Regions from separate parts of the Psychrobacillus sp. FSL K6-1464 genome, predicted to be linked through region 2. Evidence: predicted binding sites of a transcription regulator. Region 2 holds the regulator's gene; each other region holds the start of a gene.
The links. Region 2 encodes LexA, which represses DNA repair genes until DNA is damaged. Its sites were predicted from a motif close to CGAACATATGTTCG; they were not measured.

Region 1 (8,371 bases), 580 kb from region 2:
GCCTGTTCCTTCGACTTCAGGATACCGAAACTGGTCCTGTAACCCTTCTCAATCAAAGGAGTGACTAGTTCAGCAAAAGCTTCGTCCTCCCCTTTCTGAATCCGTGATATCAGTGTTTTCTGTTCCAAGCGTAAACCCCCTTTAATTGTTCCTACCTTTTAGGCGACGGTGAGGCTACTTAGGACGCACTAATATTTTAAAAAAGGAAAAGAAATTGAATTTATTCTGTTTCTCCTGTATTTTGTTCGCTAATAATACGTTGATATTAAATAAATAACCAAGTTCAATGAACCTGGTTATTTATGTACAATTTTTGTTTATATCATTCTATTTTATGATTTTTATAGTAAATCAAAAAGTCAGTCCACTGATCATTCTCTAGCGAAAACTCTTTTCTTTCACATTCAAAGATAAATCCAGCTTTTTCAGCGAGACGTATCGAGGGATAATTATCGATATTAATATGTAATTCAATTCGGTGAAAATTCAAAGTGGAAAAGAAAGCTTCAGTAGCTGCTAATACACTTTCCAAACCATACCCATTGTTCCAATACTGATTGTGAATGGAGTAACCCATCATGGCCCACTGGTAATCCATTCGTAAAATAGTTATAAGTTCAACTTTTCCAACGTTTACTCCATCTTCTTTACGGAATATCCCAAGAATGTACATTTCATCTTTTTTAGCTAATTCATTAAAGCCTTCAATCCATTCAACAAACCATTCTTCAGTAGAAGTAGGCATATTTAAAGGGCGACCATCATCATATGTATATTGTGAGGGCATTCTGTTGTCAAACTGCTCGTACCAATTACTATAATCCTCTTTTTGAAAAGGACGTATGATGAACCTTTCCGTTTCTATAACTAACTTTGAAAATTCCATTTCTTCACCTACTCTTGTATTTCTACGTAATTCTTAATATCACTTTTCCTTGTGAAGAATCTTCAAGCAGTTCAACATTAAAATCATGAGTTATGTGATTAATATCATGTATCTATCTTTGTAGTCCCTTTCCAGCTAAAGGCTTATCATTATACATCTCGGTATTATACGTAGATGACAATTCCACCTGGCAGATGCAAATCATCAAGGTACTCTTTTGCCATTAAAAGCAGTTCATATGTATCGTTCCATTATTTCCTCAGTTCAAATACATTGTTATGATGTGTTATCGGAACTATGACACCACAGTCCATTAATATATCTGGCTCATTTTTCCACTGAAAAAATAGCTAGTTTCATTTCCAAATGCAATATTCTGTTTTAACCTTTATAAGGATTACAATACGGACAATTTTCCGTTTTTACCTCCCACCAACTCATCGATTATAGTTGGGATTTCCATTAGATTATCTACAACATACTCTGCTTGAACATCCACATCCTTCCATTGCATATCTTTCTTCCAAATACCCTTCATCCCTACATGTTTAGCCGCTCGCATATCATTATCTGGATGGTCACCGATAAATACGCATTCGTTTGGTTGGAGCCCAAGTTTGTCGGCAGCCCGTAAAAATATTTGGGGATCTGGCTTTTTAACATCCTCCCATTCAGAAATTAAAATTGTTTGGAAATAATCTTCTATTCCTAAAGCCATTATATTGTCCATTTGAAACTGACCGAATCCATTCGTAATCATCCCTATTAACATCTTTCTCTCCTTCAATTTCTCTAGCATTAATAAAAGGTTATCAAAGGGTACACAGCAATACTTAAATTCACTCAAATAATCTTCCAGTAGTTCTTGCCAAGTAATTTTGGTAATTCCAAATTCCTCTGCTAATTGGCTATATACTTTGTCCTTCCAAACATATCCTCGACTGTCTAATTGTATAAGCCTTGCTGTGTACACATCTTTTGTAATAGGACCTATGAGGTGACTAAATCTATCGTATTGCTTATCTGCAAACAACTTTAATGACTCATCTCTATTGAGTAAAGTACCATCTAGATCGAACAGAACTGCTTTTATCATTTTATTCTCCTTTCACTTACTTTAAGTCTTTTGGATTACCTTCTACATCTCCTGGTTCAAATCCTTCTTTTATTTATTCATAAATAAAACATCATCCATGTATAAAGGATGATGCCGTTCGTAATTACTATTCCGATAGGGTGACGTCTACGATTTCGTCGATTGATATTTCAAACGAGCGAAAAGGATCCTCTATTTCAATTGTTCGCTTTCTCAAATCAATCCATTGGATCGTACCGCGGTTATAGATAAACTCTCCCTCTTTCCACCGTTTTATTTTGATTTCGACGTTTCGTTGCATTGCGAGTGCGATTTGATCATGAATAACTTCATAGTCAAACTCATTTAAATCTGGGCGAGGCTCTTTTTTTATCTCTTCTCCATATTCTCGAAGCATCTTCACATGCTCTGGCAACATCATTGCTACCCACTTTTTCGACCCACGATCCTGCAATCGAGATAAATCCAATTGGTTCCAATCTTCTTCAAAGTTAGCCATGTTATCACATCTCTCTTTTTTACTTATCATATCGAACATTTGTTCCTATTTCAAGTGGGAATTAATGGCCGCTGAAAAAATGATCTTCAAAATTGTACATAACAGTGATGGAGCGATTATGGAAGGTGATTGATCGGTTATTGGTTTCTATTGATCGATTATTGGTATTCGTCGATCGATTATTAGATTCCATCAATCGATTATTAGACAGCATCGATCGATTCTCACAGATAAGACCATTCTTCCTAATAAAAAGACACGCTCATAATGAACGTGTCTAATCTTTATAATCTACATCAATTCTTTTGCAAGTAACCGATAGACATTTAAACGTTTTTCTTGCGAATGCGGAATACTACAAATCATGACTTCATCGAAACCATAATTACCTTGTTCTTCCTGTAAAGTCTCCGCTACCTCTTTTGCAGAACCGACTAGATGAATTTTACGATTTTCTTGAATCATCATGCGATCCATTTCCGTCAGCGGATAATCTTGCGCTGCCTCTGGTGTCATTAATGAACGAATTTGCCCTTTCATAAGAGACAAACGTGCAATGTCCTGAGGTAATGCTTCAAATTCAGCCTCTTCCTTGGTTTCTGCAGCCGTCACAAGGTATGTAACATTAATCTCTGGCTTCTCCATTAAAGCAGACGGTGTGAAGTTATTACGGTATGTGTCTAATATCGCTGGAGTCATACCACCTTGGAAAAATTGTGCAAACGAATAGCCAAGACCCATTCTTCCAGCCTGGACAGCACTATTACCAGTGGAGCCAAGTAACCAAGCTTCTGGTAATACGATTTTAGAAGGACTGGCAATCGTTCTGTTGTATAAGCTATCCTCTGGAACTTCATCATTGATCAGTTGCAGGGCAATTGCTAACTTTTCATACATATTGTTGACCAACGGAGGGCGACCTTCTGAAAGAGCATACATCGCATGATTATCTCCCCCTGGAGCTCTTCCTACACCGAAGTCAATACGACCTGGAGAAAGTGCACTTAAGGTTTTAAAAACTTCCGCTAACTTCAATGGTGAGTAGTGCATCATCATCACGCCACCTGTACCGATACGTAATTTTTTGGTTTTCGCAGCTAAGTGAGCCGCAATTACTTCCGGTGCAGAACTTGAAAATGCATCGGTTCCATGATGCTCGGCCATCCACATACGATGATAGCCTAGTTCATCTGCTAAAATAGCCAATTCTTCTGCTTTTTTTAATGCTCCTGCTGCCGTATTGCCAGATGTGACTGGCGCTTGATCTAATACACTTAGTTTCATCTATATATCTCCCCTTCAACAAATGCTCGTTTAATACGTTTCTTTTCAAATGCTATCGAATTAAAATTAAAAAGTAAACGAAAGGGACTTGATAATAGAAATATTATTGAAGTAAATAGCTAACCTCCTTGGCACTTTAAAATTTCTACTTCTTTTAAATTCTATGAAGACATAAAATCTTAACAGTTCAGTCTAAACGTGAGGAGATGATTTTTTGGTTAGCCTGTTGGAAAATATATTTCAAATCTCGGCAATAATACTACTGCTATGTTCTCTCTATTACTATAGACATTTTAAAAAAACGAAAAGAGAAAGAAAGCTTACTTCCCTTGAATTTTCGATGTTTTTGTTAACAGAAGTAGCAATTTTTCTCTGTGCAGGTAGTTATCTACTTCTTCTCTTGGATAAAGGTTGGATTTAGCTATATAAGCCTAAGGAAATATAGAACCTTGAGGAACTGGTTGTAGTAGTCGTCACAACTAGCTCCTTTTTTTCAGTAATCATATGGCATTTTCGTGTTACAAACCAAATGGATATTTATGTTAAAATACAAATAAGTAAGACGTCAATATGGTGGGTCGTTAAGTTAAGGACGAAACTTCTAGTCGCTGCACAACTAATATTTTGCTTTATTACATATGGAAGTAAAGCCTTTTTTATTGAAATAAGTAATACAAGAATGGATGTGCTTTATGGAAGAAATGATATCACCATTTATTCATCCAAACTTGAGAAAACTTTTATCCTTCGCAACCTCGGAAAGGAATATCGATCGAGAATACGAAAGATATATCCACTCACCAGTTAGAGAGTTATATGGATATATCTTTGAAGATGAAGTCGTTGGTTGTATAGGAATAGAAATTTTAGATTTAAAGCGCTGTGAAATTAAACATATTGCAGTATTTCCCAACCTTAGAGGAAAAGGTCTAGGAAGTAAAATGATTAGTTTTATTAAAGTTAAACATCCAGTACCTTTTTAAAATTACGGATTTAAAATAACGAGTTTGGGAGAAAAGTATCCAGGTGTGGAACGCTACCAATGTATCCTGAAAAATAAGTAGACTATTATATTAAGCTAACATCATCAGTTTTTCTATCAGAATTAAAGTATTTCTTATTGCCTATAGTAAATAAAGTTGAGTTGCAAAGGGGTAGTATATGTCCAAGTATATTAGTATATTTTGCTTAACATTAGTGGCTAGTGTAATTTTATTTTTTCTATTTGCTGGAGTGTTTGATGGTGGTGATTATGCCGAAACAGCCATTTATACAATAGGAACAATAATCATTGTACTTCTATCATTTTTGATATCTCTTATGTACTATTTAATAAATTTATTGCAAAGGAAGGGGGTTGAAATTAAAAGAAAGAGATAATGTATTGGTGGATTTAACTATAATCCCCGATGGATTAAGTCATACCGGAGTTGGATACATATTAGATGGGAAATATACAGAGATTTTTTTTGCCCCCGTTTCTGATAAACTGACAACCTCTTTTGATGTAAAGGTGGATGGGGATTATATAATTTGTATTATCGGTGGTAACGCAAACTTCATAACAATTACAAATGGCGTTATTTCAATTGAATAAATTTATAATGTCGTGAAGAACTCACGGGTGTGTTTAGTTGAATAAGAAGGTTCTTTTGGAATGGTGTGGAATAAGTAAATATATGTAAATTTTAGGGGGTGAGAGATATGCCAATGGAACAAGAAACAATGGGTATGCTAATAGGTGGATTTTCAATCATAATGAGTATAGCGTTTCTTGTTGTAATACTGCTAATGTTTTCAAAAAAACGAAAGTCATTTAGAGTAGCTTATGGATTATCTATTGGTTTTTTTGTATTTTTTAGTTGGGCAATTAGCCAGGCTTTAAATGCAATTAGTTTTGATGTTAACCATCCAATGGCATCTGAAGAAATTTCTCTACGTCTTGGAATTGCAGGAGTTTTATGGGCAGTTAGTATGTTATTTTTACTATTTGGCTTAATAAATTTTTCATCTATCAGGAAGAATACAGTAGAAACTCAATAAAGATGTAATCCTTCTTCAACTAACGAGGTGATTTAGCTCACAAGTGGCTGCCTATAAGGGTAGCTTTCTTATTGAACTAACTAACGGTGCAGTCTAGTTGTGTATTTATCAAAATATAAAGCGTGCAACAAAAATAAGCCACACAAATTTAGATGTAACTTTTATGTTAAAATTCTTTAGACCATGTTTCAGCATCATTATCATACATAATATTTACAGATGCATGGTCAATATTCAATTCATGCTGTAGAAAATCAATTAAAGATAGAAACATTTCTTCGTTTATTTCTTCTTTTTTGTTATATAAACTGACATTAAGTGAAGGTATGCCTCCACTATCATCCGTGGGTGTAAATGCTATACCTTGTGTTTCTCCGAATTTTTTATTTATATAACTTTTAACCTTCGGTGTTACCTCTTCAATGAATTCTGTTGCTTCTTGAATGGATATATCATCTTCTACTTTTTTGGTAAATCTGTTTTCATAAACCATGAATGACTTTTGTGTTTCTGTATTTAGTATTACTGCAGCATAATCGAAATTACCGTAGTTCTCCCCAATATCATAGAGGACATATGAAATTTCGTATTCCATGTTTGGATATTTTGTTACTAGGTATTGTTCTGCTTGATCAATTATCTTTTCTTCTTCTTTTTCATCGGGGATTAATGATTCCTTAAATTCACCGAAAGTCCAGAAAGCTCCAACTACTAATCCAACTACTAGAAACAAAAATATTCCAGTAACTATCACAAAGGTTTTGGGCCAAGTTTTATTTCTTATATTCACCATTTTATCTCCTTATTTTATATATAAATTCTATAGCTGAATGCTTATTCATTGGAAAGTACCACTTCATTTGTAATAGTTTTTTGTGAAAACTTTCACTTAAATTAAGCTGCTTTACTAAAAGTAGGAAGTAAAACGCTAATTGATTTATGTAAATTAAAGTTGTTTATAAAGATTGAACAAAGAAAGAATAATAATTACAGTTCCACATATCAAATGGAGATAAAATGATGTTTTACAATTTACTTCGGTATTTGAAGAAAGAATAAATGATATCCCCAAGAAGATGAAACCTATATCAAAAATGAAAGGAAACAATTCTAAAGAAGATATGAAATGAGAAAGCATCAAACCAACAGCAATGACACTTAACATTAGAGAATAAGAGGCATATTCACTATTTGATCTTAACAAATTATTTCCTCCAAATTTCAATATCTCCAAAATTAGCATAAAACAAAGTAAAAATGATTTGCCAATACAGTTATATATTTACTCACTATAGGTATATTTGTAATACGTTCAACAAACCGAAGAGTTTCATTTTTCGTGAGAGAGTTTTGTTTGTGAAATGTTACACTTACATTAACGGGTGCTTTAGTAATATGAGGATAGTAAATATACGTCAAAAAACGCTCAGATTTTTTTCTGAGCGTTTGTACTTGCCATTTAATTCATTAATAGCATTTTTCTCCCCATTAACTGAACCCGTTACTAAAAAGCACTACCTTTTTTAACTATTTATTAATAAACCGATGTATTTTCTTTAGTGATATTTTCTAGAATTTCTTTCACACGTGCTAGGAAACGACCAGCAACTAAACCATCTAGTACACGGTGGTCTAATGAAAGACATAAGTTTACCATATCACGCGCAGCAATCATGCCACCATCCATAATAACTGGACGTTTCACGATAGATTCTACTTGTAAAATCGCTGCTTGTGGGAAGTTGATGATTCCCATTGACTGAACAGAACCGAATGATCCAGTATTGTTTACAGTGAATGTACCACCTTGCATTTCATCTGATTTTAACTTTCCTGAACGGACTTTTGCAGCAAGTTCGTTTACTTCACGACCAATACCTTTAATCGTTTTTTCGTCCGCATTTTTAATAACTGGAACGTATAGCGCGTCTTCTGTTGCTACTGCTATAGAAATATTGATGTCTTTTTTCTGAACGATTTTATCCCCAGCCCACATAGAATTCATCATTGGGAATTCTTTTAATGCTTGCGATACAGCTTTCACGAAGAAAGCAAAGTATGTAACATTAAATCCTTCTTTTTGTTTAAATTCATGCTTGATCGAGTCACGGTATTGAACCATGTTCGTAACGTCTACTTCAATCATTGTCCATGCATGAGGAGCTTCGTGTTTGCTACGTAGCATATTTGCCGCGATTGCTTTCCGAACACCTGTTACAGGAATTTCGATATCTCCCACTGCCACTGGAACATTAGGAACTGCTGTTTTCGGTGATGGAGCTGAAGTAGGTGCAGCTGCTGGTGATGGCGTAGAAACAGCTTGTTGCTCTACTTTTGCTACTGGAATTTCTCCACTTTCTACAATTTTCAGTAGATCCTTACGAGTGATTCGTCCTTCGTTACCTGTACCAGTAACTAAAGAAAGATCGATTCCATGTTCTTGTGAAATTTTCAGCACTGCAGGTGAGTAGCGTGCTTTGGCACCTTTTTCAGGTTCTACAGGCGCAGTATGCTTTTGTACTTCCGCAGGTTTTACAGTTTCAGCAGTTGGCTCTTCAGGCGC
Region 2 (8,371 bases):
TGTGTTTATATCTAACTTTCTTTTTTCTAAAATTCTTAATGCATCTTTCAACAGATTAATGTCAATCAAAATTTCTTTCTTCAAATAGTGGTTATTGCATCTATAATAATCATTAATAAGCTTTTTGAGTTCTTCTATAATTAGTTTCATAAATTATTGCCCCTTTATATAGTTATATAGGTCTACAAAAAATAATATTAGTAATTTAACATATGCTTGATTATAAATATTAATACCCAAATTTACTTATTTCTAATCTTTTTTACAATTTATTAGGAAAATATGATGATTATTGACTATATGTTATTAATCATTCGAGCATTAACTAGTGAGAGGGATTGTTCTCTACTTATTAATAGGAGGGAGGTTATAAATTGTTTATAAGACCAAGCGAAGGAGAAATTACATCTCGTTTTGGAGAAATTCGAAAAAATAGTAATGTTAAAGTCCATAAAGGAGTTGACATTGGGAGTGATGGTAGTCCGATTATAAGAGCATCTGCCAGTGGTAAAGTGACTAGAGCGAAAGTTATTGGAGGATATGGAAATACTATAACGATTGCACATACTTTAAACGGTAAAAAGTACGAAACCTTATATGCGCATCTAAAAACTATTACTGTGAAAGTGGGACAAAGTGTTAAACAAGGTCAACAAATAGGTATTAAAGGGAGTACAGGAAATAGTACAGGTATCCACTTACATTTTGAAATTCACATACCATCTTACGATGTAGGTCAGCCAAATGCGGTAAATCCTTTAAAGTATATAAGTGAAATAAATGTCACTGAAGTTCAGAAACTCTTAAATTCAGCAGGTTATAAATTGATAAATGACGGGATAGAGGGACCATTAACTATTTCGGCTATTAAAGACTTTCAAAAGAAAAAGGGCTTAACAGTTGATGGGGTAGTCGGAACAAAGACTTTAGCTGCCCTCAAGAAGAAGAAGTAGTATTACTAGTTTACCAAAGCTACTAATTACTTATGTATAAAAATAAAACCCCTCAACCATTAAGGTAAAGGGGTTTTTCGATGATTTCAACGAAAATGTCCACTTTTCGTTGAAATATGATATCGGCTCTTTGTTATCTTACGTTTACTTGTCTATATTGTCAAGTTCGACAAAACTATTGAATATTACGGTAAACTCCAACTACTTTTCCAAGTATACTAACTGAATTTACAATGATAGGTTCCATGGAAGAATTTTCGGGTTGCAGACGGAAATAGGACTTTTCCTTGAAGAATCTTTTAACTGTTGCTTCATCTTCATCAGTCATTGCGACAACAATATCGCCATTATTGGCAGATTGCTGTTGTTTTACAACCACATAGTCACCATTTAATATTCCAGCCTCTATCATACTATTACCCATAATCTCTAACATAAATAAATTATCATCTGCAGTTCCAAATGTTTCTGGAAGTGGGAAGAATTCTTCTATATTTTCAATTGCTGTAATAGGGATACCAGCAGTAACTTTACCGATCAACGGTACATGAACCACATTGTGTTTTTCAGCAACGCTGCCCAAGCCATCCAGAATCTCAATAGCGCGTGGTTTTGTTGGATCTCTCCTAATTAAACCTTTACTTTCCAGTCGTGCTAAATGTCCATGAACAGTTGAACTAGATGCTAAGCCCACAGCTTCTCCAATTTCTCTAACGGATGGTGGATAACCTTTTTTACGAACTTCTTCTTTTATAAAAGCAAGTATATCTTCTTGTCTTTTAGATGCTTTTTTCATATGTTCACCTCTTTTTGAATAATTATCTCTATCCTTTTCTATCTTAATAATAGTATAACAGGGGAAGAACAGTAATGCAAACATAGGTTCTAATTATTGTTGACAAAAACAAACGTTCGCATTAATATTAAAATATACATTACGAACACACATTCTATTAGGGGGATTTTAAATGACCTGGATGAAAGAAAATTACTTTTTAACAATATTTGTAGCATGCAGTATTGCATTTACAATGTTTATAATAATCTCGAATTCTTTTTCGACAGACGAGAGCCAACATATTAATATAGAACAAGGAGATTCTTTGTGGGCTTTAGCACAAGAATATGGAACGAATGAAGATAAGCTAAAATGGATCGATAAAGTAATTGCGATGAATAATTTGCAAGACGGTCATATTAAAGCGGGGGAAGTTATTATTATTCCAGTCATTGAAAAAAGTTACCATTTCAATCATGATACGGAGATAGCGGGCGATACAAAGTGAAATCAGTTATATATTGTCGAGTGAGTACAGAAAAAGAGTCTCAAGAGACTTCATTAACAAGGCAAGAGGAAGAATTGATAGAATTTGCAAAACTAAATAATTATGAAGTTGAAAAAGTATTTTCAGATCAACATAGTGGATATGATATTGAACGCGAAGGCTTATTAGATTTACTTGACTATATTAAACAAAATGAAATTAAAGCGGTATTTGTACAAGATGAGACACGTATTGGCAGAGGAAACGGTAGAATGGCCGTTCTACATTTACTTCAAAAAACCAATACTTCGATTTATACGTTACAGGATAAAGGTGTCATTAATCTAAACGAAATGGATACTATGCTCTTGGAAATATTGGCGCTAGTGGAGGAGTATCAGCGGAAATTACACAACGCAAAAATTAAAAGAGGTATGAAAAAAGCAGTGTCTCAAGGATATAGACCTGAAAAAAACTTGAAAACAAGAGGTAATCCCGATGGAAGAGAGAGAATAGACGTGCCATTAGAAGAAGTAGTTAGACTTCGTAATGCTGGTCTTACCTATGAAGAGATTTCGATGACTCTAAAAGGTTTGGGGTTTAATATTAGTAAAGCAACTGTCCATCGACGTTATATGGAGTACATAGAAACACACGGAGTGAAATGACTTGCACTCTGTGTGTTTTTTCCTTACCTTTATATAAGGATAAAGTGAAAGGGTGAAAAGAATTGTTAAGCAAAGAAAAATTAGCGAGAATTAGTGAGTTATCGAGAAAATCTAAAACTACAGGACTTTCCATGGAAGAAGCAAAAGAACAAAGCTCTTTACGTAAAGAATATTTGGAAACTTTTCGCTCTACTATGAGAGATACCATTGAAAGTGTAAAAGTAATTGACCCTGATGGAAATGATGTAACACCTTCAAAAGTTCAAGAAGCAAAGAAAGGAAAGTTTCTGAATTAAATTATCATTTCAAAACCATTGATAATACAGACATTCTTGTCTAAACTAGATATATAGCAAAAAATTTGTTTGAGAGGATGTCATTCATGTCATTACAATCCGATTTATTAGCAATTAATACTATTAGAACATTATCAATTGATGCAATTGATAAAGCAAATTCTGGTCACCCTGGTTTACCAATGGGGGCTGCTCCAATGGCATACACATTATGGACAAAGCATTTACGTCATAACCCAAGTAACCCAACGTGGTTCAACCGTGACCGTTTTGTGTTATCTGCTGGACATGGTTCTATGCTTTTATATAGCTTGCTTCATCTTGGTGGGTACGATTTACCAATGGAAGAAATTAAGAACTTCAGACAATGGGATTCTAAAACTCCCGGACATCCAGAGTTTGGTCACACTGCAGGAGTAGAAGCAACAACAGGACCACTTGGTCAAGGTATTGGTATGGCGGTCGGAATGGCAATGGCAGAAGCACATTTAGCTGCTACGTACAATAAAGACAACCATTCAATTATTGATCATTATACGTACGCATTATGTGGTGATGGTGATTTAATGGAAGGTGTGGCTGCAGAAGCAATTTCTTTAGCTGGACATCTTAAGTTGGATAAATTAATTGTATTATATGATAGTAATGATATTTCTTTAGACGGTGATTTACATAAATCATTCTCTGAAAATGTTGAAAAACGTTTTGACTCGTATGGTTGGAACTATATTCATGTAAAAGACGGAAATGACATTGAAGAAATTTCAAATGCCATTGAAAAAGCAAAGTCTCAAAATGACAAGCCAACGATTATTGAAGTTAAAACTGTTATTGGATTCGGTTCTCCTAATCGTTCTGGTAAATCCGATGCGCACGGTATGCCATTAGGAAAAGACGAAACTCTTTTAGCTAAAGCTGAATATAAATGGTTATTTGAAGAAGATTTCTATGTACCTGAAGAAGTTTATGACACATTTAAACAAGCTTCAAACGTATTGGGTGTTGAAGAAGAATCTTCGTGGAATGAAAAACTTAAGCAATATGAGTCGGAATTCCCTGAATTAGCTGCAACATTAAAAACAGCAATTTCTGGTAAGTTACCAGAAAACTTTGCAGATGCACTTAAAACATACGAAGCAGGTACTTCTCATGCAACCCGTTCGGCTTCAGGTGAAGCGATTAATGCAATTGCTCAAAACTTACCTTCATTCTTTGGTGGTAGTGCTGATCTTGCCGGTTCAAACAAAACTACTATGAAGAATGTAGGAGATTTCTCAGCTGACGATTATGCAGGGAAAAACATTTGGTTTGGTGTGCGTGAATTTGCAATGGGAACTGCTTTAAATGGTATGGCTTTACACGGGGGACTAAATGTCTTTGGTGGTACATTCTTCGTATTTAGTGACTATGTTAGACCTGCAATTCGTTTATCTGCCTTGATGGGTCTTCCAGTAACATACGTATTTACACATGATAGTATCGCAGTTGGGGAAGATGGACCAACTCATGAACCAGTTGAACATTTAGCTTCTTTACGAGCAATGCCAGGTTTATCGGTAATCCGCCCTGCAGATGCAAATGAAACAGCGGAAGCATGGAAATTAGCAGTTTCATCTAAAAATAACCCAACAGTTTTAGTCCTTTCTAGACAAAACTTGCCAACACTAGATCATTCAGTAGAACTAGTAAGAGAAGGAGTTTCAAAAGGGGCTTATGTAGTAGCACCTAATGAAAAAGCAGAAGCAATATTACTTGCAACTGGTTCTGAGGTAAGTCTTGCAGTGGAAGCACAACAAGCACTTTCTAAAGAAGGTATTGAAGTATCAGTAGTTTCTATGCCATCATGGGATCTTTTTGAGAAACAAGATGCTGCTTATAAAAACTCTGTATTACCTTCTCATTTAACAAAACGTCTTGCAATTGAAATGGGTGCATCATTAGGATGGCATCGTTATGTTGGATTTGATGGAGACGTAATTGCTATTGATAAATTCGGTGCAAGTGCTCCAGGTGAAATCGTTATGAAAGAATATGGTTTTTCCGTGGAAAACGTAGTTTCAAAAATGAAAGCATTACTTCAAAAGTAAAAAGTTGTACGAGCAATTCGAATACTTTGTCATATAAGTATTCGAATTGCTTTTTTATTTCGAATTATATAGAATGCCAAAAGAATCTATAGTATAATTTCTAATGGTGTCTTGTACACGTAGATAAGTATGTAAAGGAGGAGAATATATGCAAACATGGATTTGGATCGTTATTATAATCGTTGCGTTAATTGCTGGTGCAGCATTAGGTTTCTTTGCAGCGCGTCAATATATGATGAAATACTTAAAAGAAAACCCACCTATTAATGAACAAATGCTTCGTATGATGATGACACAAATGGGTCGTAAGCCTTCAGAAAAACAAGTTAAACAAATGATGAATCAAATGAATAAAATGCAAAAATAATAAAAAGCACTCAGCTGAGTGCTTTTTATTTGTTTAGCAAATTGTTTTCTTGTAGGAAATCAGCCACCACTTGCTCATATTCCTTACTATTTTCATTGAAGGATTTAGCATGTTCGCCAATATCAAACATTTTCAAGGTTTTTGGGCCTTGTTTTTTTTCATATAACTCCTCGGTCATTTTAGGTAATATAAAATCATCCTGTAAACTATGAATAAATAAAACAGGTTTTTCTATTTTGTCAATAACATCAATTGGAGAGACGAGATTTAGCGTATATCCATCCCGCAACTTCAGAAACAAGTTAGCAAACCGAATGGCAAGACTTGATCTGAGAGGCGTGGACTGGGTCATTATATGATAAACTTGTTTCTCAAAATCCGAAAATGCACAATCAGAAATATAAAAATCAGCGTCATCTATAATAGAACCAGCATAGAGTAATGTTGTAGCAGCCCCCATAGATTCTCCGTGAATACCTAAAACAGCATCTTGACCAGCTCTTTCTCTTACAGCTTCTACTACAGATTGTAAATCTATTTTTTCATAAAACCCAAAACTTGTTGTTTTGCCACCAGAATCTCCATGTCTGCGGTGGTCATAAACAACACTATTGAAACCGAGTCGCTCGAACATACGAACAAAACGAAGTGAGTTAATCTTGTTTTCTGTAACTCCGTGGCAAATAACGACGTAATTATTTGTTTCTAGTGGTTCAACAAATATTGCTTTTAGGGAATACCCATTCTTAGATTCAATCCATTGCTCCGTTTTGTTTACAGCATTAAACCAAGCTTCATCTAATCGTTTTGATGTAATTTCACGATTCAAAATAAAATCATTTTCTTTCTTTTTCATATACATAAGTCTATTAGTTACAAAGAAACCAAAGAACGTAGCCATAGCTGTTAAAACACTAGTAAAAATACTCGTCCAAATAATTACACGTTTCTTCATCCGATCAACCCCTACTTACTTTTGAATAGTTTATACATTCCCGTATCTATCGGTCTGGACACATAAGGTTCAACTACTTCTACTGCTTTAAGTAATGAATTGAGATCTATATTCGTCCTTATACCCATTTGATGTAGCATATTCACAACATCCTCAGTTGCTACATTTCCTGTAGCCCCAGGTGCAAAAGGGCATCCTCCTAGTCCGCCAGCAGATGTGTCAAAGCGATTAATACCTGCTTGTAAGGTAGCTAAAATATTGGCGATACCCATTTTACGTGTGTCGTGAAAATGAGCGGTAATGAGCGTTGCAGGGAATTCCTTCTTGAGTGCAGTAAATAATTCATAGCTTTCTTGTGGATTAGCCATTCCAATCGTATCAGCGACACTAAGTTCGTTTACACCCCATGAAACGAATTCTTTGCATAGTGCTAGTGTGTCCGAAGACTCCATTTTGCCCTCATATGGACAGTAAAAAGCAGTTGAAATACAGGCACGTACGAAATGACCATCTTGTAGTAGTTTGCCCACAATAGGTCTTAGTTCATCCATACTTTCTTTTGTAGTTTTATTTATATTATTTTTATTAAAACTGTTAGAGACACCTACAAAAACAGCGAAATTTTGTGCTCCGGATTGTTTGGCTAATTCGACACCTTTATTATTTGGTGTAAGTACTAACTGTCTACCCATCTTTTTCACTTGAGTCACTATGTCGTTCGCATCTTTCATTTGTGGCACCCATTTCGGTGATACGAAAGAAGTTATTTCCATTTCTTCAATTCCGGCTTGCTGAAGTTTTTCGATAAAAGATAATTTTATATCGGTTGGTACCTCATTTTTTTCATTTTGCAAACCGTCTCTCGGACCTACCTCGATAATTGTCACTTTATTTGGTAAACTAAACATAATCATCCCTCCCTCTTTATTGTAAAGAAAGGATGGTTAAACAAGCAAATTTAAATTGAACTTTGTAAAAATTTGTTTGATACAGGGGAAACAAGGAGGAAATCACATGACAAATGAAGTTGTGATCGTAAGTGCAGTTAGAACTGCAATTGGTTCGTTCCAAGGGGCTTTGAAAGATGTACCAGCTACTAAACTAGGTGCTATTGTTATTGAAAAAGCATTAGAAAAAGCGGGGGTTTCTAAAGAAATCGTGGATGAAGTAATTATGGGGAATGTCCTTCAAGCAGGTTTAGGACAGAACCCAGCAAGACAAGCCTCCATCCAAGCAGGGCTGCCACAGTCAGTTTCAGCTTTAACGATAAACAAGGTATGTGGTTCTGGTCTAAAAGCAATTCATCTTGCTACGCAAGCTATTATTGCGGGAGATGCAGACATTATTGTTGCAGGTGGAATGGAGAATATGAGTCAATCTCCATATTTACTAAAAAACGCAAGAGATGGCTTCCGTATGGGTGATCAGAAGGTAGTAGATAGCATGATTTCAGATGGTCTGTGGTGTGCATTTAATGATTATCATATGGGTGTGACTGCTGAAAATCTATGTGATCAATATAATATTACTAGAGAAGAGCAAGATAAATTTTCTGCACGTTCTCAAGAGAGAGCTGCACTGGCGATGGAAGAAGGTAAATTTGCAGATGAGATCGTGCCTGTAGAAATTCCTCAACGAAAAGGAAATCCGGTTGTCTTTTCGCAAGATGAGTATCCGAAAAAAGGTTCTACGGAAGAAAAACTAGCGGGTCTACGTCCAGCGTTTAAAAAAGATGGCTCTGTAACTGCTGGTAATGCTTCAGGTATTAACGATGGAGCAG
Region 3 (8,371 bases), 150 kb from region 2:
CAGTTACATGATGAATCGCATGCTGTGTGCCTGGTAAGACACGTGGTGATACCCCATCTTCAGTCAGTTCATAGCGTTTGAAGTACGATTTATCTTCCGTTACCGGTATTTCTTCATTCTCCACTAATTTTCCACGACGAATTTCAACCTTCGAATAATCAAATGGCTCCACTGTTTGTTTACCAAGTGATAGTTGTAAATCAGATAAGATTATTACGGGAAGTTGCAATTCTTCTGCAATATTGAATGCTTGAATAGTATCGTAGAAAGCTTCTTCTCCAGTACTTGGTGCAATAACCACTTTTGGAATTTCGCCATGAGTTCCATAAATCATTTGCATTAAGTCGGATTGTTCCTGTTTAGTTGGTAAACCTGTTGAAGGTCCACCACGCTGTGTATCCACGATTACAAGTGGTTGTTCAGTCATACCAGAAAGTCCGATTGCTTCCATCATGAGCGACAGTCCTGGACCCGCTGATGCAGTAAATGCACGAACACCTCCATAGTTTGAACCAATCGCCATTGTAGCGGCAGCAATTTCATCTTCTGTTTGAATAACTGCACCACCAAAGAGTGGTAGTTTTTTAATCATATATTCCATAATTTCTGAGGCAGGTGTGATTGGATATGCTGCCATAAAACGAACACCTGCAGCTAATGCCCCAAATGCAATTGCATCGTTTCCAATCATGAACATACGGTGTTTTCCATCCGCAGGAGCAATCTCCCATTCTCCTAGACGATCTCCGAGCTGCTCCGCCATTGTATCAAAACCTTGTTGAATAGCTTGCATGTTTTTTTCTACTACTTCTTGTCCTTTTTTACCGAAGATTTCATCTACCACACCTTGGAATACTGCTTTGTCTAAGTTAAGTAATGCTGCACTGGCGCCAATTGCTACCATATTTTTCATAAGAGATGTCCCAAGTTCTGCAGCTATCTCTGTGAAAGGGACGATATACATTGGGGCCTTACAATCTTCAGGTGCCACTGGTGAGAATTTTGCATCTGCTAAAACAATGCTTTTTTCCGTTAACTCTTTGTAATTTACATCAATTGTTTCTTGATCAAATGCTACTAAAATATCTAAATCATCTGGTATTGTACGAACTTGTGTTGGGCGTACACAGATTTTATTGTTTGTATGGCCACCTTTAATACGTGAAGAGAAATGACGGTATCCGTATAGATAGTATCCAAGGCGATTCATCGCCATTGAGAATATTTCTCCTGTACTCTCAATTCCCTCTCCTTGCTGCCCTCCTACTTTCCAAGAAAGCTGTTGCAACATATAAACATCTCCTTACTATTCGATTAAATACTAATTTCCTTCATAAGTTTATCATGAAGTTTAAGTTATCACTATGTATTCTCTATATTTTTATAGAAATTCAGACCTTTGACGGAAGCTTATCGTCACATTTTATTCGAATAGTTTGGAGTGAAAGGCGGCGAGGAGGCTGAAGCAAATCCAGCGGAAATCATTGCGTTATTAGCAGCGCTCACAAGACCTCTTACAAAAGAGAGGTCGCTACTCTATGAGCAGCGACCTCTCGTCTATTTTGATCTTTTTTCAACAAGTAACTTTAAAGCTGTTCTATCTTCACCTGAAATGACAATATCGGTGAAGGCAGGAGAACAAGTTAAGTCTGTTCCACTTGGAGCTACAAATCCTCTGGCAATTGCTATCGCTTTGATAGCCTGGTTTAATGCTCCTGCTCCTACTGCTTGCATCTCTGCATACCCTTGTTCTCTTATTACTGCAACTAATGCCCCAGCAACTGAATTTGGGTTTGAACGGGAAGATACTTTTAAAGAATCCACTATCATTTCTCCTTTTGTCGCTATATTATGAACTTGCTTCTGGTCCATAACCTAACGTATGCGCAGGAGTAATCTTTTAGACTTTTTAACCTTTAAATGGGTAATCCTCATTTATATAAATTCTTTCCTGGTGTATCGCTTTACCAGTAGTATTGTCCACTTCTACGAAGAAACCACTGAGCACAGAACGACCTTCCTTCGGTACCTCGAATCGCGTTGGCATATTTGTTTGAAAGCGGTAAAGTACATCCTCTTTTTTCATACCCAAAACTCCATCATAAGGACCTGTCATTCCCACGTCTGTAATATATGCGGTACCTCCAGGTAAAATACGAGAATCTGCAGTTTGAACATGTGTATGTGTTCCTACAACAACAGAAGCTTTTCCATCTAAATGCCAACCAAATGCAATTTTTTCACTTGTCGCTTCGGCATGGAAGTCTACAAAGACAATGGGTGATAGCTTTTTGGCTTCTGACACCATCTCTGTTGCCATTTTAAAAGGATCATCATGTGGTGGTAGAAACGTTCTACCGTGCATATTGATCACTGATATGGTATGACCATTTTTGGAAATGGACGTCATTCCTTTACCAGGTGCGTCTTCTGAAAAATTGGCAGGTCGTATTAAGTAGTCTGTGTCATCGATAAAATCCATGATTTCTTTTTGATCCCAAGTATGGTTACCCATTGTTACCACATCTACTCCCATATGGAGCAATGACTGGAAAATACTTTTTGTAATCCCACGTCCTGCCGCTGCGTTTTCTCCATTAGCAATGACTACATCTACATCGTATTTTCTTCTCAGTCTTGGTAGATAATCCTCTAACGTGTCTCGTCCCATTGAACCAACGATGTCACCTATAAATAATATTCTCATTACTACATCAATTCCTTTCACGAAAAAAAGGCTTCATTTCGAAGCCCTTTTTGTTAATACTACCATAAAGCATTCACATCTATACTAGATGTTATTTTGCATATTCTACTGCTCTAGTTTCTCTAATAACAGTCACTTTTATATGACCTGGATAATCTAACTCTTCTTCAATTCGTTTACGGATATCTCTTGCCAAACGATGAGCAGTTAAGTCATCAATTTGATCTGGACGAACCATAATACGAATTTCTCGACCAGCTTGAATAGCGAATGATTTTTCTACACCTTCATAGGATTCAGAAATTTCCTCTAATTTCTCCAAGCGACGAATGTAGTTTTCTAATGTTTCACTTCTTGCACCAGGTCGTGCTGCAGATAATGCATCGGCAGCTGCCACTAATACAGCAATAACGGAAGTAGCTTCTGTATCCCCATGATGGGAAGCAATACTATTAATAACTACTGGATGTTCTTTGTATTTTGTTGCTAGCTCGACACCGATTTCTACGTGGCTGCCTTCCACTTCATGGTCAATTGCTTTCCCAATGTCATGTAGTAACCCTGCACGTCTTGCAAGTGTTACATCTTCACCAAGCTCTGCTGCCAACAACCCTGACAAGTAGGCAACTTCTGTGGAGTGTTTTAATACATTTTGGCCATAACTTGTACGATAACGAAGTCTACCTAGAATTTTCATAAGATCTGGATGTAAATTATGAATCCCCATATCGAAAGTAGTTTGTTCTCCAATTTCACGAATTTGTTCATCTACTTCTCTTCTAGACTTTTCTACCATTTCTTCGATTCGAGCCGGATGAATTCGTCCATCCTGTACCAGTTTTTCAAGTGCTAAACGCGCTGTTTCTCTTCGAATTGGATCAAAACCTGAAAGGATTACTGCTTCTGGTGTATCATCAATAATTAAATCGATACCAGTTAACGTTTCAAGTGTACGAATGTTTCGACCTTCACGTCCTATAATGCGACCTTTCATCTCATCATTCGGCAGATTAACTACAGAGACAGTTGTTTCAGCAACATGGTCTGCAGCAAAACGTTGTAACGCAAGGGAAAGAATCTCTCGAGACTTTTTATCGGATTCTTCTTTAGCTCTAGTTTCCGATTCCTTTGTCATCACAGCAATATCAGTAGTAAGCTCATTCTCTACTTCCTGAAGAATTATTGACTTCGCTTCTTCACGGGTTAAAGTAGAAATTCTTTCTAGTTCTGTTTGTTGCTCTTTAACTAGTTCATCCACTTTGCGTTCTTTTTGTTCGATATGCTGTTGTCTTTCAGTTAGAGCATCATCTTTACGCTCAAGACTTACTTCTCTCTTGTTTAGAGCATCATCTTTACGATCAAGGTTCTCTTCTCTTTGTACTAACCGATTTTCCTGTTTTTGCAGTTCCATACGGCGTTCACGGATGTCAGATTCTGCTTCATTTCGTAATTGGTGAGCTTCATCTTTGGCTTCTAAAAGTGCTTCTTTCTTCAACGCTTCCGCTTCTCGCTTTGCTTCATCTATGAGATTAGCTGAAGATTGTTTTGCACCAGTCACTTTTGAATCGTTCACGTTTTTTAGATAAATATAACCAACAACGGCACCGACAATCAGACCAAGCAAAGCGGAGATGATAATTTCTGTCATTCGAACACCCCCTAATGCTATACTTTTTAGTTTCAGTCGGCACGTATATACAAAACCATATACGTAATGCCTATAATCATTTAATAATAAAGAAATTATACAATTTTAATTGTATAGATGTAGAAATACTCTGTCAAGGAAGGGAGGTATAATATATATAAAGTAGGACAAAATAGATAGATGTTTGTGCAAAATTCCATTCAAATGAATTTAAACACAAGCTTTTAAAAGATCAAAACTTGTTTCTATCCTTTTAGAAGCGCTTAAATAAGCCATTTTCTATTTGATAATGTTAATAATTTTATAGCCCGGGATGAATGACAAGTCATTTGAAACGGAAATTATAACAGGATTATTATTTATCCAGAAGGAACTAGTCTACAACATACAATTTATATGTTTTCAAAAAAAGTCTCTCAAATGAATGAGAGACTTTTTGTCGTTATTACTTATCCTCTAATAATAATTCAAATTCTTCGTCTTCGTCCTCTTCAATCTCATGTGCACCAATCGTTAAAGAGCCTGCCGCCATTCCAAGAGATTCACGGATTTTACCAGTGATTTCTGCTTTAATAGAAGGATTCTCTTTTAAATATTGTTTTGCATTTTCTCTACCTTGTCCTATACGTTCCTCATTGTACGCATACCAAGAACCACTTTTTTGAATAATGTCATATTCAGAACCAATATCAACTACTTCTCCTTCTTGAGAAATTCCTTCACCATACATAATATCTACTTCCGCAGTTCTAAATGGTGGAGCAACTTTGTTCTTCACTACTTTAATTTTTGTTTTATTACCCATAATCTCTGTACCTTGCTTAATTGCTTCTGCACGTCTTACTTCTAAACGGACAGAACTATAGAATTTAAGCGCACGACCACCTGGTGTAGTTTCCGGATTTCCGAACATTACTCCAATTTTTTCACGAACTTGGTTGATGAAAATAGCGATTGTGTTCGATTTATTAATAACACCAGAAAGTTTACGTAATGCTTGAGACATTAGTCGAGCTTGAAGACCCATATGAGAATCTCCCATCTCTCCTTCAATTTCAGCTTTAGGTACTAAAGCTGCTACAGAGTCAATTACTAGTATTTCAATTGCACCACTACGTACTAGTGCTTCTGCAATTTCAAGTGCTTGCTCTCCTGTATCCGGTTGAGATAAAAGTAATTCATCAATATTTACACCTAGTTTTTGTGCGTAAACTGGATCTAATGCATGCTCAGCATCGATGAATGCAGCTGTCCCACCAGTTTTTTGTATTTCTGCAATTGCGTGGAGAGCAACAGTTGTTTTACCTGAACTTTCTGGACCATATATTTCAATAATACGTCCTCTTGGATATCCGCCTATTCCTAATGCAGCATCTAATGCTAGAGAGCCACTTGAAGAAGTAGAAATTTCAAGATTTGTTTTTTCTCCTAATCTCATAACAGAACCTTTACCGAATTGTTTCTCTATTTGTTTTAACGCCATATCTAATGCTGCTTTACGATCATTATTAGCCAATTAATTTCCTCCTAAAAGAAATGATGATGTTTTTTATTTCTATCCTTACTATACTCGGTCTTTGAGAAATTTACAAGAAAAAAGCGAACGTTCATTCGTTTATTTTTTACGTCTATTTAATTTTGAGTGTGAAAAACGGCTCAAAATTGGATTTTGGGCCGTTTTATTGATCTAAATTAAATTTTCGATAATGTTTGCTCACGCAGTAATCGTATTAAGTAATAGATTGTAAACTTTACTGTTCTAATTCTGTTCGTGTTTCGTAAACCTGAAAGGTTGAGTTTATATGTTACTGGCTTCAAATCACCTAATGCAATTCCAATCCAAATCGTGCCAGCAGGTTGCCCTCCGTGACCATCAGGACCTGCAGCTCCAGTAATACCTACACCTATATCGGTTTGAAATTTTTCTTTTACTTTAAGTGCCATTTGCTCGGCGCATTCACTTGAAACAACGCTATACTTCTCAATAATTGCAGCATCTACACCTAGTTGCTTAATCTTCACGTCTTCTGTATAAGTGATCATACCACCAACCAATGCTTCTCCCATTCCCGGCACTGCAGCAAGTTCTGATTGAAAAAGTCCTGCCGTCATGCTTTCAGCTGCTGAAATAGTCAAGTCATTTTCAATTAGTATTTCTCTAAGTTTCGAAGGTAAAGAGTCATTATTATACCCGTAAACGAATTTACCAACTCTGTTTAAAATTTCAGCTTGTAATTCTTCAATCTTTTTCCAAGCCTCATCCTCTGAATTACTCTTTGCTGTTAATCGGAGTGTAACCTCTCCATCTGATGCAAGGGATGCTAGCGTAGGATTCGTTTGGTTATCTAGGAGATCTTGGACTTCTGTTTCTAGCTCGGCCTCCCCTATTCCATAGAAACGGATAACATGGGACATAATAACATTTTCATCTAAAAGGAGCTTCGGTAACAATGGCTTCGCTTCAAATTGGAACATTGGCTCCATCTCTTTTGGCGGTCCAGGAAGAAGCATATATGAATGACTTTCGGTAGTTAGTAACATACCGGGTGCCATACCATGTTTGTTTTCTAGTACGGTGCTTCCTTCTAACACAAGTGCTTGTTTTTTGTTGTTATCTGTCATTTTGCGACCCATACGTTTAAAGAAATCCTCAATATAGATGATTGCATGATTATCTAGCACTAAGCTCAATCCTAAATGCTTGGCAATAGTTTCTTTTGTTAAATCATCTTTTGTTGGACCTAACCCACCTGTGAATATGATTAAATCCGCACGTTTTTCTGCTATTTTAATCGATTCTACCAACCTATCCGCATTATCTCCTACAACCGTATGATAATATACGTCCAACCCAATCTCTGCTAGCTGAGTAGATATAAAGCGGGCATTTGTATTAGAAATCTGACCTAGTAATAATTCAGAACCTACTGCAATAATTTCTGCTTTCATAAAGAACTTCCTTCCTACTTAGAATCTAGTAACACTTTGCGATTCAAATAAAAGTAATCCCACCCAGACCATACAGTGAAGAATAAACAAACGTAAAGCATGATCATATCAAAAGGAATATGGAACATTTCAAAGAATATATTACCCAATAATAGGGAAGAAATCGCAACGATTTGAGTCCACATTTTTATTTTGCCTAGTTGATTGGCTGCGACTACCTCGCCTTCATTCGCTAATATTAATCGAAGGCCAGTTACTGCAAATTCACGGCTAATAATTAATATAACTACCCATGACGGTGCCATTCCAAACTCAACTAAAATGATTAGAGCTGCAGAAACTAATAATTTATCTGCGAGAGGATCAAGAAATTTCCCCATATTAGTAACCAAGTTATACTTTCTCGCATAGTATCCATCTATAAAATCAGTAATCGAAGCAATTATAAAGATAATTGCACCTACTAGATGTCCAACTGGAATTGTTGCTCCCAGTAGTGTAATATCTCCCCAATTGAAGTCTATAAGCATAAAAAACATAAAAATTGGGATTAAAAATATACGGAACAAAGAGATTTGGTTTGGTATATTCATTTTCATAAAAAATAACTCCTTTCAATATCAAATAAAATAGCCATCATAAAGATGACTATTTGTTGAACTGTATTACTGCATTTTGAGTAATTTCTGCACTTTTAAACTCTACAACTTCATCATTTATTGTAACAATATTTCCAGGAGCGTGTCCAAGACGTATACGTATTTTCGATAATGCACTTGCATCAAATTCGTACGTTTCTCCAGCCTTTACAGATTGATCTGCAATAATTTTGTCGTTTTCATCCCTAATATTCAACCATGTAGTATTTACTGCGACCAATTTTACTAAATAGGTTTCCGCACCGGTTAAATTATAATTTGAAGTTACCCCTTGTAAATCGACGAAACTTAGCTGTTGTGTAGGTTTTGGTTCTACTTCTTCTTCTACCTCTTCAACTGTTTCTTCTTCCTTAGGCTCTTCCTTATCAGCAGGTTGTATATTTTCATTGTCCTCAAATGTTGGCTTGT

Region 1: a site for LexA is predicted at 2,514-2,527, ahead of MKX39_RS10375 (YolD-like family protein). Genes of this name have one in related genera too.
Region 3: a site for LexA is predicted at 5,956-5,969, ahead of recA (recombinase RecA). Genes of this name have one in related genera too.

What each region holds. Positions count from the first base shown of each region.
Region 1 is NZ_JBBOOP010000001.1:2,054,958-2,063,328, forward strand. It holds gene MKX39_RS10360 (RNA polymerase sigma factor) at 1-128, opposite strand, end outside; gene MKX39_RS10365 (GNAT family N-acetyltransferase) at 323-886, opposite strand; gene MKX39_RS10370 (HAD family hydrolase) at 1,284-1,982, opposite strand; gene MKX39_RS10375 (YolD-like family protein) at 2,110-2,481, opposite strand; gene MKX39_RS10380 (hypothetical protein) at 2,607-2,762, shown strand; gene MKX39_RS10385 (LLM class flavin-dependent oxidoreductase) at 2,773-3,765, opposite strand; gene MKX39_RS10395 (GNAT family N-acetyltransferase) at 4,458-4,748, shown strand; gene MKX39_RS10400 (hypothetical protein) at 5,123-5,362, shown strand; gene MKX39_RS10405 (hypothetical protein) at 5,470-5,808, shown strand; gene MKX39_RS10410 (hypothetical protein) at 5,975-6,601, opposite strand; gene MKX39_RS10415 (hypothetical protein) at 6,755-7,012, opposite strand; gene MKX39_RS10420 (dihydrolipoamide acetyltransferase family protein) at 7,343-8,371, opposite strand, start outside.
Region 2 is NZ_JBBOOP010000001.1:1,474,640-1,483,010, forward strand. It holds gene MKX39_RS07175 (hypothetical protein) at 1-150, opposite strand, end outside; gene MKX39_RS07180 (peptidoglycan DD-metalloendopeptidase family protein) at 375-953, shown strand; gene lexA (transcriptional repressor LexA) at 1,129-1,749, opposite strand; gene yneA (cell division suppressor protein YneA) at 1,922-2,239, shown strand; gene MKX39_RS07195 (YneB family resolvase-like protein) at 2,236-2,886, shown strand; gene MKX39_RS07200 (DUF896 domain-containing protein) at 2,949-3,182, shown strand; gene tkt (transketolase) at 3,269-5,269, shown strand; gene MKX39_RS07210 (YneF family protein) at 5,418-5,636, shown strand; gene MKX39_RS07215 (alpha/beta hydrolase) at 5,662-6,591, opposite strand; gene MKX39_RS07220 (hydroxymethylglutaryl-CoA lyase) at 6,603-7,499, opposite strand; gene MKX39_RS07225 (acetyl-CoA C-acetyltransferase) at 7,606-8,371, shown strand, end outside.
Region 3 is NZ_JBBOOP010000001.1:1,327,654-1,336,024, reverse strand. It holds gene MKX39_RS06370 (2-oxoacid:acceptor oxidoreductase subunit alpha) at 1-1,291, opposite strand, end outside; gene MKX39_RS06365 (stage V sporulation protein S) at 1,558-1,824, opposite strand; gene MKX39_RS06360 (TIGR00282 family metallophosphoesterase) at 1,910-2,707, opposite strand; gene rny (ribonuclease Y) at 2,799-4,355, opposite strand; gene recA (recombinase RecA) at 4,801-5,871, opposite strand; gene MKX39_RS06345 (competence/damage-inducible protein A) at 6,048-7,304, opposite strand; gene pgsA (CDP-diacylglycerol--glycerol-3-phosphate 3-phosphatidyltransferase) at 7,319-7,897, opposite strand; gene MKX39_RS06335 (helix-turn-helix domain-containing protein) at 7,953-8,371, opposite strand, start outside.